One region of the Hydrogenophaga sp. RWCD_12 genome, then DNA from elsewhere that is predicted to be linked to it. Evidence: riboswitches for the same ligand, from Rfam matches in the RefSeq annotation. Region 1 holds a riboswitch; the other holds the start of a gene.

Region 1 (7,088 bases):
ATGTCGATGGTCAGCGGGCCCAGTGTGTAGAACGGCGCTTCGTGGCAGTGCTTGATCTGCTCATCCATGTTGGCCTGGATCATGTGCATGGGCACGTGGCCGGGGCCTTCGATCATGGTCTGCACATCGTGCTTCCACGCAATCTGTGTCAGCTCGCCCAGCGTGCGCAGCTCGGCAAACTGCGCCTCGTCGTTGGCGTCGGCACCCGACCCGGGGCGCAGGCCGTCGCCCAGCGAGAAGGTCACGTCGTAGGCCTTCATGATTTCGCAGATCTCGTCGAAGTGCGTGTACAGGAAGTTCTCTTTGTGATGGGTGATGCACCACTTGGCCAGGATGGAGCCGCCGCGCGAGACGATGCCGGTGCGCCGCTGCGTGGTGAGGTGAATGAACGGCAGGCGCACGCCGGCGTGGATGGTGAAGTAGTCGATGCCCTGTTCGGCCTGCTCGATCAGCGTGTCGCGGAAGATCTCCCAGGAGAGGTCCTCTGCAATGCCGCCGACCTTTTCCAGCGCCTGGTAGATCGGCACCGTGCCGATGGGCACCGGCGAGTTGCGCACGATCCAGTCGCGCGTGGTGTGGATGCTCTTTCCGGTGGAAAGGTCCATCACCGTGTCGCCGCCCCAGCGGATCGACCACACGAGTTTTTCGACTTCCTCTTCGATCGACGAGGTGACGGCCGAGTTGCCGATGTTGGCGTTGATCTTCACCAGGAAGTTGCGGCCGATGATCATCGGCTCGACTTCGGGGTGGTTGATGTTCGCCGGGATCACTGCACGGCCGCGCGCCACCTCGTCGCGCACGAACTCGGGCGTGATGGTGTCGGGAATGCGGGCGCCCATGGGGTTGCCCTTGAGGCGCGCCTCGCGCTCGGCGCTGCCGAGGTATTCCTTCATCCACTCGCGCTTGCCGTTTTCGCGGATGGCGATGTATTCCATCTCGGGCGTGACGATGCCTTGGCGGGCGTAGTGCATCTGCGTCACGTTGCGACCGGCCTTGGCGCGCAGCGGCTGGCGCTGCAGGCCCACCGCCTCGGCGCGCAGGGCTTCGATGCGTGCGTCGGCGACTTCACCGTGCTTGCCACCATCGTCCAGCGCCACGCGGCTGCGGCCTTCGTAGGCCTCGGTGTCGCCGCGCGCGACCACCCACTGGCTGCGCACCGGCGAAAGGCCCCGGCGCACATCGATGGTCGCTGCGGGGTCGGTGTAGGGGCCGGAGGTGTCGTAGACCGTGACCTGTTCTCCATTGGTCAACGCGATCTCGCGCATCGGCACCCGCACGCCGGCCTGTGCGCCGGGCACGTAGATCTTTATCGACTGGGGGAAGGGTTCGCGGGTGAGCGTGAGCAGCTGCTGGAGCTTGTCGGGGGCGTTCATCGGGCGGTCTCCTGATTGAAAAAGCTGTTGCGAAACGAACAGCTCCGGAGGACCGCCACGAAGGACCACAGGCAAGGGCGGATGCGCCCCCTTCATGGGTCCTTCAAGGCAACGCTCTTCTTTCGCCGGTACTAGCCGGATCAAGTTCGCGGGTTCGGTTGTTCAACCATCTCAGCGCCAGACCTTGGAAGGCCGGAGCACCCCGGAGCAGGCGCGCAGTGTAGCGTGGAAATTCTTGAGCCAGCGCAATGTCCCTGCGGAAAGAGTCCGGCAACGCACAGACGTTGGCCGCCCGCTGTGTAGGCTGATGACCATGAACTGGTTCACCGGGATTCTTCTGTTCGGGGTGGTGGTGGTCCTCGTGGTCGCAGGTCTTGGGTTGCTCGGTGCACGGCGCTGGGCGAAGGCCACGCAGGTCATTCATGCGCGTCTGGAAGCGCTGCGCCGGCCGGCCCGGCCCGGCGTCTACGACCCACGTGACATCGAGGGCTTGCCGGCACCGGTGCAACGGCATTTCCGTGCCGTGCTCACCCCGGGACAGCCGATGGTCACCGCGCTCACACTCGAGCACACCGGGCAATTCAACATGTCCCCCGGCGGCGAGCAGTGGAAGCCGTTCACCTCACATCAGCGGGTGGTCGTGCAGCGCCCCGGCTTCCTCTGGGACGCGCGCATTGCCATGCTGCCCGGCCTGCCGGTGCGCGTGCACGACAGCTACGCCGATGGCCGGGGCCTGCTGCACGCGGCCGTGCTGGGCCTGTTTCCAGTGGCCGATCTGGAGGGCGGTGGAGAGCTGGCGCGCGGCGAGCTGATGCGCTTCTTTGCCGAAGCCGCCTGGTACCCCACAGCCCTGCTGCCCAGCCAGGGCGTGCAATGGACCGCGGTGGACGAGCACAGCGCCAACGCCACCCTGACCGATGGCGCGCTCGCGCTCACCCTGCTGTTCCGATTTGACGATGCGGGCATGGTGCGCTCGGTGCTGGCGCAGGCGCGTGGCCGCATGGTGGGGCAGGAGATCAAGATGGCGCCATGGGAAGGCACCTGGTCCAACCACCAGCGTATCGATGGCATGACCGTGCCGCTGACCGGCGAGGTGGCCTGGCTGCTGCCCGAAGGCCGCAAGACCTACTGGCGCGGCACCGTCACTTCGCTCGCCTACGAGTGGTCGACCTGACGGTCAGGCGGGTGCATGCGGGCGGCGGGCGCGTTGCACCCCCTTGATGCCTTCGAACCAGACCACGCTCAGGACCCCCAGCCCGCAGGCCGCGGCCAGTTCGTGCAGCGGCAGCGGCGCAAAGCGCAGCAGGCCGACCAGCCAGGGGATGTAGAGGGCGGCCATCAGCATGGTCAACGCCATGCCCACGACCACCCAGAGCATGGTGTTCGGCGCGCGCAGCGTGACCCAGACCGGCGCGGTCGCCGAGCGGTTGGAAAAGATCAGCGCCAGGTTGCCCACCACCAGGGTTGCGAAGGCAAAGGCCCGGGCCTCTTCCTCGGGCAGGCGCGGCGCGGCCCAGGCGAAGGCGCCCATCACGGCGGCCAGCACACCCAGTCCCTGCAGCAGCGCCAGCCAAAGGCTCAAGCCACCGAACAGCGGCGCGCTGGCGTCGCGGGGTGGTCGCCGCATCACGTCGTCGTCGGCGGGCTCGTTTTCAAAGGCGATTGAGCAGGCCGGGTCGATGATGAGTTCGAGAAAGGCGATGTGCATCGGAAACAGCAGCGAGGGCCAGCCCAGCAGCACCGGCAGCAGCGCCATGCCGGCGATCGGCACGTGCACCGCGAGCACGTAGGACATCGCCTTGCGCAGGTTGTCGAAAATGCGCCGCCCCAGCCGCATGGCGCGCACGATGGCGGCGAAGTCGTCGTCGATCAGCACCAGCGACGCCGATTCGCGCGCCACATCGGTGCCGCGTTTTCCCATCGCCACACCCACGTGCGCGGCGCGCAAAGCCGGGGCGTCGTTCACGCCGTCGCCGGTCATGGCCACGATGTCGCCGCGCGCCTTCAGCGCCTGCACGATGCGCAGCTTCTGCTCCGGCGCAATGCGGGCGCAGACACTCACGTTTGCCATGCGCTCACTCAGTGCCGTGTCGCTGAGCGCTGCCATCTCGTCGCCGGAGAGCACTTCTGCGTCTGAGCCCGCCAGCCCGGCCTGCTGTGCAATCGCCTGGGCGGTCGCCGGGTAGTCGCCGGTGATCATCACCACGCGGATGCCTGCGGCGCGGCATTCGGCGATGGCCGCCGGCACCTGCGGGCGCACCGGGTCCGCCAGACCCAGCAGGCCGATGAAGCGGAAACTGAAATCGTGTTCGCCTTCGGGCCAGTCCTGCCCTTCGAAGGTGCTGCTGGCCACCGCCAGCACGCGCAGCCCTTCGGCGGCCAGCCCGTCGACCACGCCGGCGATGTGGGCCTTCTGTGCATCGTCCAGATGGCACAGGTCCATCACGGCCTCGGGAGCGCCCTTGGCAGCGACCGTCTGCGTGCCGCCGTCCGCCGCCGCCCACACGTGCGACATCGCGCGCAGCGCAGGGCTCAGCGCATAGGTCTGCACCAGCCGCCAGTCGCGGTGCAGGTGCTCGGTGTCGGTGAGGAAGCGCTCACCCAGCTGGTGGAACGCCTTCTCCATCGGATCGAACGGATCCACCACACTGGCCAGGATCGAGAACTCCACCAGTGTGTGGAAGGCTTCGGGCAGTGGCGCGTTGCCCAGCGACTCCAGCGCCAGCCGGTCCGGCAGCGCCACGCCGCCGGCGGCCAGGTGTGTCACCGTCATGCGGTTGCCGGTGAGGGTGCCGGTCTTGTCGCTGCACAGCACCGTGGTCGCACCCAGCGTCTCGATGGCGTTGATGCGCCGCGTGAGCACGCCTTCCTTCGCCAGGCGCCGCGCGCCCAGTGCGGGGAACACGGTCATCACCACCGGGTATTCCTCCGGCAGCATCGCCATTGCCAGGGCGATGCCGGCCAGCACCGCCTGCAGCCAGTCGCCGCGCACGAGCCCGTGCACCACCACCAGCGCCAGGCTCAGAACCAGCGCCAGCAGGGCGAGGTTGCGCACCAGCCGGGTGGTCTGTTTCTGCAGTGGCGAGGTTTCGTGTTCGACCTTGCCCAGCGCGGTGCCGATGCGGCCGATCTCGCTGCGTGCGCCGGTCGCGGTGACGCGGGCCAGCGCATGGCCTTGCACGATCAGCGTGCCGGCGTAGACCGTGGGCAGATCGTCGCCGCCGGGGCGTGCGCTGCCGGTTCCTTCGGCAGGGACCGGCTTTTCCGCCTGTTCCTCCGGCAAGGCCGCGCGCTTGGCCACCGGGACCGCTTCACCGGTCAGCAGCGACTCGTCGGCCTGCACGCCGTGCGCCGACAGCAGCAGGGCGTCGGCCGGCACCCGGTCGCCCTCGCTCAGCTGCAGCAGATCACCGCGCACCACGTCGCTGCCGGCAATGCGCTGCGGCGTGCCGTCGCGGATCACCAGCGCGCGCGGGCTGGTCAGGTCGCGCAGCGCTTCGATGGCGCGCTCGGTCTTTCCCTCCTGGTACAGCGTCAGGCCGAGCGTGATCACCACGAACGCGAGCAGGGTCAGGCCTTCCCGCAGGTCGCCAAACACCATGTAAAGGGTGGCCGCGGCCAACAAGAGCAGGAACATGGGCTCGCGCGCGGTGTCCAGCGCGATGGACAGCAGGCTGCGGCGTTGCCCGCCGGGCAGAGCGTTGGCGCCGTCCTGGCTGAGGCGCTGCGCCGCTTCGGCGGCGGTCAGGCCCGGTTCCGTGGCGAAGTCGCTGGCGTTGTTGTCGGTGTTCAAGGATGGCTCACGGGTTTTGTTGCCGGCAGCAGCACCGGCGTGGGGAATCTTGCTCCAGTGTGCACCCGGGTCGGTGCGCTGTCGAACCGACATGCCCCCGGTTTTCACTGATCGTCGGCGTACCGCTTCATCCCGAGAAACAGGACCACACCATGTACGGCTTCACCAGCACGATCCAGGGCACTTCGTTCGGCGAAGCGCTTTCACACACCATCGAATTGCTCAAGGAAGAGGGCTTTGGCGTGCTCAGCGACATCGACGTGCAGGCCACGATGAAGGCCAAGCTGGGCGTGGACATGTTGCGCTACCGCATTCTCGGCGCCTGCCACCCGCAACTGGCGCACAAGGCCTTGCTGGCCGAGCCCAACATCGGCCTGCTGCTGCCGTGCAATGTGATCGTGCGGGAGATCGCGGAGCGTGAGATCGTCGTGGGGTTTCTCGACCCGCAGGTCATGGTCGAACTGGTGGGCGGTGCCGGTGTGAAGGCGGTGGCCGACGACGCCGAACAGCGTCTGCGCCGTGTCTGCACCAACCTCAGCGGTCACACGGTGCCGGTCTGACGCCCTTTGGCCGGGAGCCGTTGCCGTCCGGGCCTGGTGAACTCCAGGGCGGCTCCGGGGTCCTCTTCTCCGGCCACCGAGGTGTTGTCTCCATCGTTGGCTTCGTCGTGCGGCATGGTTGCCTCCGCAACCGTCGCCGCCGGCCTCGGCGCCTTCAGGCGCAGGATCGTTCGACCCGACAGGGTGGTGAGTGTGTTCATGCGAGGCTGACCTCTCTGTAGTCGCCCACCGAAGCGTCGATCACTTCCTTCGCGATGGCGGTTTCGTCCAGGGTGCGCGCTTCCACGACCAGCACCACCTGACCGCTGGCGATCGCGTCTCCGACCAGTGCCGACAGCCAGCCTTCTTTCTGGGTGCTGTCGGGTGCGTCGGTGTTGATCGCGCCGGCCGTGGCGCCCAGGATGCCGCCGATGCTGGCGCCCCAGCCCAGCATCACCAGCGGCGCGAGCAGCGGGCTGGCCACAAAAAGGCTCACGTTCGCTGCCACCAGTGCAACATGTGTCAAGCCGCCCAGGCCGGCGCCCACCGCGGTGCCGATGGTGCCGTCCACCAGCACGTCCTTGAGCACCGCGTTGCTGTCCTCTTCGGGCACGGGAGCCTGGGCTGGCGTGTCGGAGTCGAAGATCTGCACCCGCTCGCGCGGCAGACCGCGTTCGAGGAGCGCGTCCAGCGCCTTTTCGGCATCGGCGCGGACGGAGAAGAAGCCAGAAATGTGGTGGCGGTAGGTGTCCATGGCGTCGTTCCTCGAGGCCCGGGCAGGGCGGGCGTGGAGGGACCTTAGCCGCGCTGCAGGCGTGGGTCCGTGCGGAAGGGCACACAGGGCGTTCCAAGGCGCGCACTGGACGCATCCCGCCACCTTCTCACTCTTGAACAACGGTCTCCGGTCTGGCAGACCTCTGCCGCCGCTCAGGCCTGGGCCGCGCTGCGCAGCAGGTGTTCGCGGAACACCGTGGCGATGGGCGAGAGCTGCTTGGCCCGGGGATGGACCAGGTGCCACTGCGAGCGGATGGGGAAGCCGCTGACCGGCAGCACGCACAGGTCCTGGCCGAGTTCGCTGTCCTTGAGGGCGTGGCGCGAGACGATGGCGACGCCCAGGTGTCCGGCGACCGCTTCCTTGATGGCCTCGTTGCTCCCGAGTTCCAGTTTCAGACCCGGTTCAAAGCCATGTTGCGCAAAGTGCCGGTCGATCGCCAGGCGGGTGCCGGAGCCGCGCTCGCGCAGGATGAAGCGATCACCCTGCAGCGCCTTGAGCGCCAGGCGCTGGCGCTGCGCGAGCGGATGGTCGGCTGCAGCGATGAGGACCAGCGGGTTGTCCAGGAAGGTCCGGTCCTCCAGATCGATGTCGGCCGGGGGCTGCGACAT
Region 2 (7,088 bases), on a different contig from region 1:
CTGCAGGGTGGCCAACTGGTGCTGGGCACCGTGGCCCTCTCGCTGGCCACGTTCATGAACGTGCTTGACACCTCGATCGCCAACGTGTCGATCCCGGCGATCGCGGGCGACATGGGCGTGAGCCCATCTCAGGGCACCTGGGTCATCACCTCGTTCGCGGTGGCCAATGCGATCTCGGTCCCGCTGACGGGCTGGCTGACGCAGCGCTTCGGACAGGTGCGCCTGTTCATCATGAGCGTGCTGCTGTTCGTGGTGGCGTCGTGGCTGTGCGGCCTGGCGCCCAACATCGGCATGCTGATTGCCTTCCGCGTGCTGCAGGGCCTGGTCGCCGGCCCGATGATCCCGCTGTCGCAGACGCTGCTGCTGGCCAGCTATCCACCGGCCAAATCAGGCATGGCGATGGCGATGTGGGGCATGACGGTGCTGGTGGCTCCGGTGGCCGGGCCACTGCTGGGCGGCTGGATCACCGACAACTTTTCCTGGCCCTGGATCTTCTACATCAACATTCCGGTCGGCATCTTCGCTGCCGCGCTGACCTGGTCGATCTATCACAAGCGTGACCCGGGGCCGCGCCGCGTTCCGCTGGATGTGGTCGGCCTGGTGCTGCTGGTGCTGTTCGTCGGCGCGATGCAGATCATGATCGACAAGGGCAAGGAACTCGACTGGTTCCAGTCGGGCGAGATCATCCTGCTGACAGTGGTTTCCGCGGTGAGCTTCCTGTTCTTCCTGGCCTGGGAACTGACCGACAAGCACCCCATCGTCGACCTGCGCCTGTTCGCGCGCCGCAACTTCGTCACCGGAACGCTGTCGCTGTCGGTGGCCTACGGCCTGTTCTTTGGCAACGTGGTGCTGCTGCCGCTGTGGCTGCAGCAGTTCATGGGTTACACGGCCACCTGGGCCGGCCTGGCGACCGCGCCCGTCGGCCTGCTGGCGATCGTGCTCTCGCCTTGGGTGGGCAAGAACGTCAGCCGCATCGACCCGCGCAAGCTGGGGACGGTCGCGTTCGTGGGGTTCGGGCTGGTGCTGTGGATGCGTTCGCACTTCAACACCCAGGCCGACTTCTTGACCATCCTGATTCCGACCCTGTTGCAGGGCGCGGCGATGGCCTTCTTCTTCATCCCGTTGCAGGCCATCGTGTTCTCGGGCCTGCCGCCGGAGCAGATGCCCTCGGCCGCAGGCCTGTCGAACTTCGTGCGCATCACGGCCGGTGCGGTGGGCACCTCGCTGTTCACCACGTTGTGGGAGAGCCGCGCCGCGATGCACCATGCGCATCTGGTCGAGGCCATCCATCCAGGCAGCCAGACCGCGATGGCGACGATCAGCCAGCTCATGGCGGGCGGCCTGACGCGCGAGCAGGCGCTGGCCAGTGTCGACCGGCTGGTGAACCAGCAGGCCTTCACGATGGCGGTGACCGACCTGTTCTTCCTGTCGTCGGCGCTGTTCTTCGTGCTGGTGCTGGTGATCTGGACCTCGCGCCCGGTGCGCGGGGCGGGAGCGGGCGGCGGTGGAGCGCATTGACAGGCGAACCCCCACGCTCCGCCGCTGCGCGGGTCGCTGCCCGGCGCTGAATCCTGGCTCTTTCATCTCGCGAAAGCGGCGTGTTCTTCCTGTGGTCCAATAGGGGGTTTTCAACCAATCTCCCCCTGGAACCGACATGGGCAACAAACTGATCACCGAAGCCGACCGCCGTGCCACCCCCCGTCCCACCGCCGCCAATGGCGCCGTGCTGCCGACCCCCGGTCGCGGCCAGCGCGTGAGCCTGGAGCGTGGTGTTGCCACCCGCACCAAGAAGAACCCCGGCAAGCGCTCGAAGAAGGGCGGCTGATCACCGCAGGCCGGTTCAACGCCGGTCCTCAACGATCCCTGCAAAGGCCCCGTTCGGGGCCTTTTGCTTTGGCGCCGCCCGGTTCAGCGGCGCAGGTGCAGGAAGCGGCCCTTGAAGGCCTCGCCGTTCTCCAGCTGACGCTCGGCCGACTCCATCGTCAGCACGAAACCCAGCAGCGCCATCTCGCGACCGAAGGCGCTGCGGTTGCCACGGTCCGGGTCGACGATCAGCACCTCGGCGCCGGGCGCGGCGTGCTGGTCGATGAATCGCGCCAGCTGGGCCGGCTGCTGGCGTTCGTAAAGGATGTCGCTGCCGATGATCAGGTCAAAGCGCCCCAGGCCACTGGCGCCGTCGGCGTCGTCGACCGACCAGTTGCCGGCGTGCACCTGCAGCGGCCCCAGCCCATTGGCCTGCAGGTTCTGCTGCAGGAATTCGGCGGTCAGCGGGTGCCAGTCGCTGACCGTGATGTCGCCACCGCGCCGGTGGATCACCAGGCTCGCCAGCGCCAGCCCGGCGCCAATCTCCAGAACGCGCTTGCCCGCGATGTCATGGCTGTCCATCGCCAGCGCCAGTACGCGCGCCGACGGCCAGACCTGGCCGAACAGCGGCCATCCAGACGCGCCCATGCCGGTGTCTTCGGCCGTCCCTTGCGGGTCGGCGTATTGCTGGTTGTCGAGCAGGGAGCGGATGGCATAGTCCCGACCACCAATGGTGACGGTCTGGTGCCTGACCTGGTAACCGGGCATGGGCGAGGGTTCTCATGATGAGCGCGGTGCAAATGGTTCTGATCGAACGGGCACACATCGCCACCGGGCGAACCGGGCAGGGCACATGCAGGGTCGAGGAGTTCCTCGGAGCCACCCGTGGGGTGACCGGTGCACCATAACACGCACTCCCGCAGGGTCCGTTCTACAATGCGGGCCTTCACCGGGGGTGCCGGTCCCGCAAGGGCCGGCTGAGAAATACCCCTCTCACCTGATCTGGGTTGTGCCAGCGTAGGGAGCGTGACAAGCCGGTCCGCCGTTTGCCGTGGCCCGTCCTTTTCAGCCCCGAAGCGGGCGTTTGACAAGGCGGCTTCACATGCAACGGCGGATTCTTCTTTCGGCTTTCTTCTCCCTCACCTCGCTGTCCTTCGCGGGCCTGTCCCACGCGCAGTCGCCCATGCCGCTGCGGGTGCTGACCCACGCCTCGTTCGACCTGCCCAAGGACCTGCTGGCACAGTTCGAGAAAGAAGCGGCGGTCACGCTGCAGATCGTCAAGGCCGGCGATGCCGGCGAGATGGTCAACAAGCTGATCCTCACCAAGTCCGCACCCATCGCCGATGTCGCCTTCGGCATCGACAACACCCTGCTGCCGCGCGCGCTGTCGGCGGGCGTGGTGGACCCCTACACCGGTCCGGCCGCGCAACGCAAGGCCGAGGTCGCGATGTCGGGCGGTGTGGTGCCGGTGGATTTCGGTTACGTCAATCTCAACATCGACAAGGCTTGGTTCGCCAAGGCAGGCCTGGCACTCCCCGCTTCGCTGGACGATCTTGCCAAGCCGGCCTACGCCAAGCTGCTGGTGGTGCAGAACCCCGCGACCTCCAGCCCCGGCCAGGCCTTCCTGTTTGCCACCATCGCCGGCCTGGGCGAAGAGGGTGCGTTCAACTGGTGGGCCAAGGCCCGCGCCGGTGGCGTGAAGGTGGTCAAGGGCTGGAGCGAGGCCTACTACACCGAGTTCACGCGCAACGGCGGCACGCGCCCCATCGTCGTGAGCTATGCCAGCAGCCCGGCAGCCGAAGTGTTCTACAGCAAGGAAAAGATCACCGAGTCGCCGACGGCCAACCTGTTCCTCAAGGGCGGCGTGTTCCGACAGGTCGAGGGCGTGGCCCTGGTCAAGGGCGGCAACCCCGCGGCGCGCGAGGCCGCCGGCCGCTTCATCGAGTTCATGCGTTCTGCACCGGTGCAGCAGGCGCTGCAGACGTCGATGTGGATGTTCCCGGTCGAGGCCGGCGCCGCGCGCGTCGATGTGATGAAGGCCCATGCGACCGAGCCGGCGAAGTTCGACAACGCCACGGCCGAACGCATGGACGCGAACGCCAAGGCCTGGCAACAGCGCTGGACGCAGACGGTCTTGAAGTGAACCCTGAAGTCGGATGACCCCCCTGCGCCGCTTTGCGGCTTCCCCCCTGAAGGGGGGAAGCACCTGGTGCGCCGGCGCAGCCGGTTCCACGGGTGCCTTGGCCAAAGTCCTTCCGGCCTTGCCATTCCTGTTTCTGTTGGTGATGCTGGTGGCGCCGGTGCTGCGGCTGCTGGCCGAGGGGTTTGCGGACGGTGCCGAAGTGCGCTGGCTGCTGGTGTGGACCGATCCCTATCTGCGATGGCGGGTGTTGTGGTCATTGGCGCAGGCGGCCATCACCTGCGTGCTGGCGCTGCTACTGGGAGTCCCTTGCGCCTGGGTGCTGGCGCGGCGCGTGTTTCCTGGCCGGGCGCTGGCGCTGCGCCTGCTGATGTTGCCCTTCGTGGTGCCGACGCTGGTCGCGGCCATGGGCGTGCTGGCGCTGTGGGGGCCGCGTGGCCTGTTCGGCGCGCCGCTGGCCGAGGCCGGCATTGATCTGAGCGATACGCCATGGCTGCTGCTCTACGGCAACCTGTTTTTCAACCTCTGCCTCGTGGTGCGCGCGGGTGTCGATGCACTCGGGCAGGTGAGCGCGCAGCGGCTGGCGGCGGCGCGCACGCTGGGCGCCACGCCCTGGCGCGCCTTCTGGCGCATCGAGTGGCCGGCGATCGCGCCCTGGCTGGCGTCGGCGCTGTGCCTGGTGTTTCTCTACTGCTTCGCGGGCTTTGGCCTCGCGCTGATCCTGGGCGGGCAGCGCTACGCGACCGCCGAGGTCGAGATCTACACCCTGGTCGCCCACGAGCTGGAGCTGGGGCAGGCAGGTGTGCTGGCGGTCTGGACCATGGCGCTGACCGGTGCGGTGGCCTTGGCCTACGCCTGGCTGGAGCGGCGGCTGGCGGCGCCCGCGCGCGTGACGCCCATCCTCCCGCGCCCACCGCAGGGCGCGGGGCAGTGGCTGGGCGTGGCCGGCGCGATGGCCTTGCTGGCGCTGGTGTGCGCCGCGCCGCTGGCGGCCATTGTGTGGCGCGCGGCGTCGTCGCTGCTGACCGGGCAGGGCTGGGCGGTGTTGATGGAGGGCGACACGCTGGCCGCGCTGGGCAACACGCTGCGCTTCTCGCTGGTGGCCTTGCTGCTGGCAACGGCGCTGGGCCTGGCGCATGCGCTCTCCGTGACGGCCCGTGGTCACCTGTCGCTGGCCTGGCGGGCGACGGCGTTCCTGCCCTTCGTGGTGTCGCCCGTGAGCGTCGCCTTTGGCCTGTTGCTGCTCTATCCAGACTGGAGCGCGAGCCTGGCGATGCTGCTGGGCGCGTACGCGCTGCTGGCCTGGCCCTTCGTGTCGAAATCGCTCACCGCCGCGCTCGACAGCCTGCCCGCGCAATATGCGCAGGCTGCGGCCTCGCTCGGCGCACGGCCCTGGCGTGTGTTCTGGCGCGTCACGCTGCCGCTGGTGGCGCCCGCGCTGCGGCGTGGCATGGCGTTTGCCGCTGCCACCGCACTGGGTGAATTCGCGGTCACGCTGTTTCTCTCGCGCCCGGAGTGGTCCACGCTCACCACCCTGATTCACCAGCACCTGGGCCGGCCCGGCGCCGCCAATCTCGACGCCGCCTTTGTGCTCGCCGCGCTGCTGATGGTGCTGGCGCTGCTGGCGTTCACGCTGATCGAAGGCCCCGCCTCGAAGGACAATGCCCGCCATGCTTGAACTGCGCGACATCCACAAACACTGGGAGGCCTCTCCCGAGTGGTCGCTGCTGGCCGGAGTGAACCTGCGTGTGGACGCGGGCGAAACGGTCGCGCTGCTTGGCGCTTCCGGCAGCGGCAAGAGCACCCTGCTCAAGATCGTGGCCGGGCTCGAAGCGCCCGAACGCGGCAGCGTCTGGTTCGACGGGGTGGACATCACCCACTTGCCGCCCGAGCGGCGCGGCTTCGCACTGATGTTCCAGGACTTCGCGCTGTTCCCGCACCTCAACGTGCGCGACAACGTCGCCTTTGGCCCGATCGAGCAGGGCGTACGCAAGGCCGAAGCCCGCGAACGCGCACAGGCCATGCTCTCGCGCTTCGGCCTCGCCAATCACGGCGATGCGCGGGTCTGGACGCTGTCGGGCGGGGAACAGCAGCGCGTGGCGCTGGCGCGTGCACTCATCACGCAGCCGCGTGCGCTGCTGCTGGACGAGCCGTTTTCCGCTCTCGATGCCGCACTGCGCGAGCAGCTGCGCGCCGAATTCCGCGAACGCATCACCGAAGCCGGCATGACCGCGATCCTGGTGACGCACGACGCGCAGGAGGCGCGCGCCATGGCCGGCCGCATAGTTTCGCTGGATGCCGGGCGCCTGGTGCCGGTGGCCTGAGCAGCTGCTTCAGCCGGGCCGCAGCGCTGCGTCGTACGCCGCGTAAAGCTCGGTCAGCACTTCGAGTGTGCGTTCGCTGGTGGTCGCCGCGTTCTGCAGTGCGGCAACGTCGGTACCAGCCTGTGTCAATGTGGCGCGCAGGAACGTCCACTGACCTTCGATGAGCGGCATGGCCGCGTCCGTCCTGGCGCTGCGGACTGGTGACTGCTTGAGGTTCTGCAGCAGCGTTTCGAAGGCACGCCGGCCGGTGTCCACTTCCTTGAGCTGCTCGGTCGGGTCGATGCCTGCCCGCGACAGGAGGTAATGCACGGCCAGATGCTGCGTGAGGCGCTGCAGATCGGCCGTGGTCTGGAGCACCGAGGCCGTGGGCTGACCGATGGCCTGCACATACGCTGTCACCAGCCTGTCGATCGAGGCACCAGCCTTGTCGGCGAGGACCGCGAGCTTGCCCAGACCCGCCCTGTCCTCGGTGCGGAAGCTCTCACTGGCACTGAGCAAGGCGCCCAGATCCTGCTCCGCGCTGGCCAGCAGGGGGGCAATGGCGGCCGCGCCTGCGCCTTGCTGCTTCAGGGCTGCCATGATGGTGCGGGCTTCGGCCACGGAGTCGGCCAGCATGCGTTCGGCGCGGGGCGTGAGCACGCCCAGCAGGCGTTGTGCCTGACAGCGCGTGATGCGGTCGGTGAGGATCGACAGGCGGGTGCCCCTGGACACCATGCCGCGGTAGTCCACCGCAGTCTTGGCGGACTGAGCGAACACGGCCGCAGGAAGACCGGTGAAGACCAGCGCAAAAGGAGCCATCGACGTCAGGCGGCGGCGGGAAA

Evidence for each region. Region 1 has a riboswitch for thiamine pyrophosphate ahead of thiC (phosphomethylpyrimidine synthase ThiC). Riboswitches for the same ligand answer to the same signal wherever they lie in the genome.
Region 2: linked by a shared signal. The riboswitch ahead of ACLIJ1_RS01685 (thiamine ABC transporter substrate binding subunit) and the one ahead of thiC (phosphomethylpyrimidine synthase ThiC) in region 1 are both predicted to bind thiamine pyrophosphate.

What each region holds. Positions count from the first base shown of each region.
Region 1 covers NZ_JBKIXC010000002.1:612,962-620,049, forward strand. Annotated here, with positions in the region: gene thiC (phosphomethylpyrimidine synthase ThiC) at 1-1,373, opposite strand, end outside; TPP riboswitch at 1,474-1,588, opposite strand; gene ACLIJ1_RS10050 (DUF6920 family protein) at 1,687-2,547, shown strand; gene ACLIJ1_RS10055 (cation-translocating P-type ATPase) at 2,551-5,259, opposite strand; gene ACLIJ1_RS10060 (DUF302 domain-containing protein) at 5,319-5,726, shown strand; gene ACLIJ1_RS10065 (hypothetical protein) at 5,708-5,926, opposite strand; gene ACLIJ1_RS10070 (hypothetical protein) at 5,923-6,459, opposite strand; gene ACLIJ1_RS10075 (LysR family transcriptional regulator) at 6,633-7,088, opposite strand, start outside.
Region 2 covers NZ_JBKIXC010000001.1:345,256-352,343, forward strand. Annotated here, with positions in the region: gene ACLIJ1_RS01670 (DHA2 family efflux MFS transporter permease subunit) at 1-1,518, shown strand, start outside; gene ACLIJ1_RS01675 (hypothetical protein) at 1,655-1,825, shown strand; gene ACLIJ1_RS01680 (class I SAM-dependent methyltransferase) at 1,909-2,571, opposite strand; TPP riboswitch at 2,745-2,845, shown strand; gene ACLIJ1_RS01685 (thiamine ABC transporter substrate binding subunit) at 2,906-3,946, shown strand; gene ACLIJ1_RS01690 (ABC transporter permease) at 4,044-5,621, shown strand; gene ACLIJ1_RS01695 (ABC transporter ATP-binding protein) at 5,614-6,267, shown strand; gene ACLIJ1_RS01700 (hypothetical protein) at 6,277-7,088, opposite strand, start outside.